DNA from 2 places in the Streptomyces sp. NPDC046870 genome. Region 2 is predicted to be linked to the other one. Evidence: riboswitches for the same ligand, from Rfam matches in the RefSeq annotation. Region 2 holds a riboswitch; the other holds the start of a gene.

Region 1 (2,190 bases), on a different contig from region 2:
AGCGCCGCTTGGTCCACCAGTACCAGAAGAACAGGAAGAGGGCGGCGGCGATCGAGGCGGAGAGCACAGGACCGACGAAGCGGAGGAGGGCGTCGAAGCCCGCGTTGTCCTTCCGCCACGTCTCGAACCGCGTCGTGTGGTGCGAGACCAGGATGTACACGCCCTCCGCGAGCCACGCCAGGACGGCGAGGGCGGCGAGGGCCCAGACGACCCGGTTCGCGTTGGTGTACGAGGCCCATCTGCGCCACTTGCGGGGGCGGGTGGTGTCGAGCCGGGCTTCCGAACTGATGGTCAGGTGGTGCCAGTAGGCCAGGAGGAACCGTCTGATCCGGCGCCACGCCCGTCGCACGTACAGCGTCGCCATCGGCGCGTTGCGTGGTCGTTCCTTGCCCGGTGGGTGGCGGACGATTCTCGTCATGGTGCGTTCTCCTTCCGAGACCAGCTTTCGGCACGGAGGACCCCACACAGCACCTCTTTCCATGAAAACATGGGCATTCCGCCCCGCAACCCGGCAAGCCGCTCCCGGCGAGTGAGACCTGGGCGAGATCACCGCCGGGGCCTGTCTCCGTGACGGCCTCCTCGCCTTCGACGAGAGCGACCGGTACCGGGGCGAGCCGAGGGACGCGGCGAAGCGGGCCGCCGCCGCGGACGTCCTCGTGGCCGCCCGCGACGGCGTGCTCCTCGGTGGGGTCACCTCCGGCTGCCCCATGTCCGACATCGCCGGTCCGGGAGAGGCGGGGGATCAGGATGCCCGCGGTCCTCCCGGGCCGGGACGACCTCACGCTCCTCGCGTGCGAGTTGACCCTCTGAGGCCGCGTCGACACAACATCTGGGGGTGACATGGCAGCCCGGCACTAGATGTATGCTCGTCCTCGCTGTCGTCGCAGGGGAATCCGGTGTGAATCCGGAACTGTCCCGCAACGGTGTACCCGTGTGCCCCCGCACGCGTGTCGAGTCCGAAGACCTGCCGGCGGTGCACCCGGCCGTCCAGGCCCGGGTGGTTCCGACGTCCGGGCCTCGTGGAATGGGCCGGTGGACGCGACGCCGTGCGCGCTCGTGACCGCCCCTGCCTCCGCCAGGCCCCGTGCCGAGCGAGGGAGAGCCCCACGTGACCATCGCGCCAGCCGACCCGGCTTCAGTCAGCGAGCCGGAGACCGACGGTCCCGGTGCCGCGCTGCTGCGGACCCTGACCGAGCTGACCGCCGACCTGCCCGACGCCGACCCGGGCCGGGTGGCCGCCGCCGCGCTGCGCGGCCGGTCCGCGCGGGCCGACGAGGCGGAGCTGCGGGAGCTGGCCACGGAGGCCGCCGCCGGCCTGATCTCCGAGGACCCCGCGTACTCGAAGCTGGCCGCCCGGCTGCTGACCCTCGCCATCCGGGACGAGGCCGCCTCGCAGGGCGTGACGTCCTTCACCGAGTCGGTCGCGGCCGGCCACCGCGAGGGCCTGATCGCCGACCGCACCGCCGCGTTCGTGCGGCTGCACGCCGAGCGCCTGGACGCACTGGTCGACCCCGCGGCCGACGACCGCTTCGGCTACTTCGGTCTGCGCACCCTGCACAGCCGCTACCTGCTGCGCCACCCGGTCACCCGGAAGGCCGTGGAGACGCCCCAGCACTTCCTGCTGCGCGTGGCGAGCGGCCTGGCGGAGGACGACACGACCCGCTCCGTGGACGAAGTGGCGGCGCTGTACCGGCTGATGAGCCGCCTGGACTACCTGCCGTCCTCCCCCACCCTCTTCAACTCCGGTACGCGGCACCCCCAGATGTCGTCCTGCTACCTGCTGGACTCCCCGCTCGACGAGCTGGACTCCATCTACGACCGCTACCACCAGGTCGCCCGCCTGTCGAAGCACGCCGGCGGCATCGGTCTGTCGTACTCCCGTGTGCGCTCGCGCGGTTCGCTGATCCGGGGGACGAACGGGCACTCCAACGGGATCGTGCCGTTCCTGAAGACGCTGGACGCGTCGGTAGCGGCGGTGAACCAGGGCGGCCGGCGCAAGGGCGCGGCAGCGGTCTACCTGGAGACCTGGCACTCCGACATCGAGGAGTTCCTGGAGCTGCGGGACAACACCGGCGAGGACGCCCGCCGCACCCACAACCTCAACCTCGCGCACTGGATCCCGGACGAGTTCATGCGCCGGGTCGACGCCGACGGGCAGTGGTCGCTGTTCTCCCCGGCCGACGTGCCCGA
Region 2 (2,190 bases):
CACGACGACCTTGAGCCCGAGCCGGTGCGCCTCGCCCACCAGGGCGTCGAAGTCGTCCAGGGTGCCGAGGCGCTCGTCGACCCCGCGCGGGTCGATGACGTCGTAGCCGCCGTCGGCGAGTTCGGAGGGGTAGAAGGGGCTCAGCCACAGGGCGTCCACGCCGAGGGAGGCGAGATGGCCCAGCCGTTCGGTGACGCCCCGCAGATCGCCGAGGCCGTCACCGTCGGCGTCGGCGAAGCTGCGCGGGTACACCTGGTAGACGACGGCCTGCCGCCACCAGTCGGGGTTCCTGGACGAGAGGTCCGGCGAGAGGTCTGCCATACGGGCTCCCAGGGGACGGACGACGGTACGGAATCTGTATCTGTCCACATTGCCCGGAAAGGCAACCTTGCAGGGCCGTTCAGCCCACGCAGTGCTCCAACAGCCCCCGGACGTCCGCGTCCACCACCCTGTACCGCACCACGCGCCCCTCCTTCTCCCCCGCCACGACCCCGGCCGCCCGCAGCAGCCGCAGGGCCTGGGAGACGGCGGGGTCGTTCATCCCCGTGGCGATGGCGAGGTCCGACACGGCGAGCGGCCCGGTGCGGTGCAGCGCGACCAGCAGCGCCAGCCGGTTGGCGTCGGCGAGCAGCGAGAAACGGTCGGCCCAGGTGCGCAGACGCCCCGCCTCACCGATGGCGGCGATCGCCTCGCAGACCCGGTGCCCGTCGATGGAACGACGGTCGGCTCGGTCGGCAGGCACGAGATGCATGGGGCCAGTCTGGCAGGCCCCCTCTTTGTGATCTTCGATACCTGCGCAGGTGCGCAGCTATGCAGGAAACCGCGTGCCCCTCTACGGTGGGCGGGCCGTGGTGCTCGGGAAGTCGATGGAAGGTCGACGCGGCCCTCGCCACTGTGATCGGGGAGTTCCCGTTCCGTCCGGCACCGCCGGGCCACTGGTCGCAGACCGGGAAGGCAGGAACGGCGGACGTACGACCCGTAAGCCAGGAGACCGGCCACGGCAGCTCACGAAGTGATCCACGAGGTGCTGGAGCGTGAACCCATGGCCGATGCCACGTCTTTCCGCTGGCGACGTGAGGACACCGTCAAGACGGTGGGGCTGCTGGCGGTGATCGTCGCCCTCCACGTCGTCGCGTTCGGAATCCTCTACGTCCTCGTCGCGCCCGAGCACTACAAGGTCGGCTCCGACGTCTTCGGGGTCGGGCTGGGCATCACCGCCTACACCCTCGGCATGCGGCACGCCTTCGACGCCGACCACATCGCGGCGATCGACAACACCACCCGCAAGCTGATGGCCGACGGCAAGCGGCCGGTGTCGGTGGGGTTCTGGTTCGCGCTGGGCCACTCCAGCGTGGTGGTGCTGCTGGCCCTGCTGATCGCGGGCGGCACCTCGCTGGCCGGGAAGGTCATGAACGAGGGATCCACCACCCACCAGGTGCTCGGCTTCCTCGGTACGACGGTCTCCGGCACGTTCCTCTACCTCATCGCCGCCCTGAACCTGATCGCCCTGGTGGGCATCCTGAAGGTCTTCCGGGCGATGCGCGCGGGCGCGTACGACGAGAAGGAGCTCGAACAGCACCTGGACTCGCGGGGGTTCATGAACCGCGTCCTCGGCCGGCTGACGAAGTCCGTCTCGCGGCCGGGGCAGATGTACCCGCTCGGCTTCCTCTTCGGCCTCGGCTTCGACACGGCCACCGAGGTCACGCTGATGGTGATGGCGGGCTCGGGCGCGGCGGCGGGGCTGCCCTGGTACGCGATCCTCTGCCTGCCCCTGCTCTTCGCCGCCGGGATGAGCCTGTTCGACACCCTCGACGGCACGTTCATGAACTTCGCCTACCAGTGGGCGTTCTCCAACCCGGTCCGCAAGGTCTTCTACAACCTCGCCATCACCGGTCTGTCCGTCGCGGTCGCCTTCTTCATCGGCACCATCGAGCTGGTCGGCGTCCTGCACGAGAAGTTCGGCCTGCACGACGACATCACCGGCTGGATCGCCGGCCTGGACCTGGACAACGTCGGCTACCTCATCGTCGGCCTGTTCGTCCTGGTGTGGGCGGCGGCGCTGGCGTACTGGAAGGTCGCCCGGGTGGAGGAGCGCTGGGCGGTCTCCCCGTCCGCCGCCGAGTAGCGCCTACCGCGCGACCGTCTCCAGGTACAGCTTCACGTACCGGTCGGCGTCCACCTCCAACGCCA

The links. Region 2 has a riboswitch for cobalamin ahead of AB0946_RS09630 (HoxN/HupN/NixA family nickel/cobalt transporter). Riboswitches for the same ligand answer to the same signal wherever they lie in the genome.
Region 1: it holds a riboswitch for cobalamin, as region 2 does, so the genes downstream of both, AB0946_RS05385 (ribonucleoside-diphosphate reductase subunit alpha) here and AB0946_RS09630 (HoxN/HupN/NixA family nickel/cobalt transporter) in region 2, are expected to answer to the same signal.

Annotation. Positions count from the first base shown of each region.
Region 1 covers NZ_JBEYXM010000002.1:201,595-203,784, forward strand. Annotated here, with positions in the region: gene AB0946_RS05375 (ATP-binding protein) at 1-418, opposite strand, end outside; partial or broken gene AB0946_RS05380 (GNAT family N-acetyltransferase) at 537-737, shown strand; cobalamin riboswitch at 850-987, shown strand; gene AB0946_RS05385 (ribonucleoside-diphosphate reductase subunit alpha) at 1,109-2,190, shown strand, end outside.
Region 2 covers NZ_JBEYXM010000003.1:240,193-242,382, reverse strand. Annotated here, with positions in the region: gene AB0946_RS09640 (glycoside hydrolase family 13 protein) at 1-321, opposite strand, end outside; gene AB0946_RS09635 (metalloregulator ArsR/SmtB family transcription factor) at 401-751, opposite strand; cobalamin riboswitch at 833-1,015, shown strand; gene AB0946_RS09630 (HoxN/HupN/NixA family nickel/cobalt transporter) at 1,043-2,125, shown strand; gene AB0946_RS09625 (nucleoside hydrolase) at 2,129-2,190, opposite strand, start outside.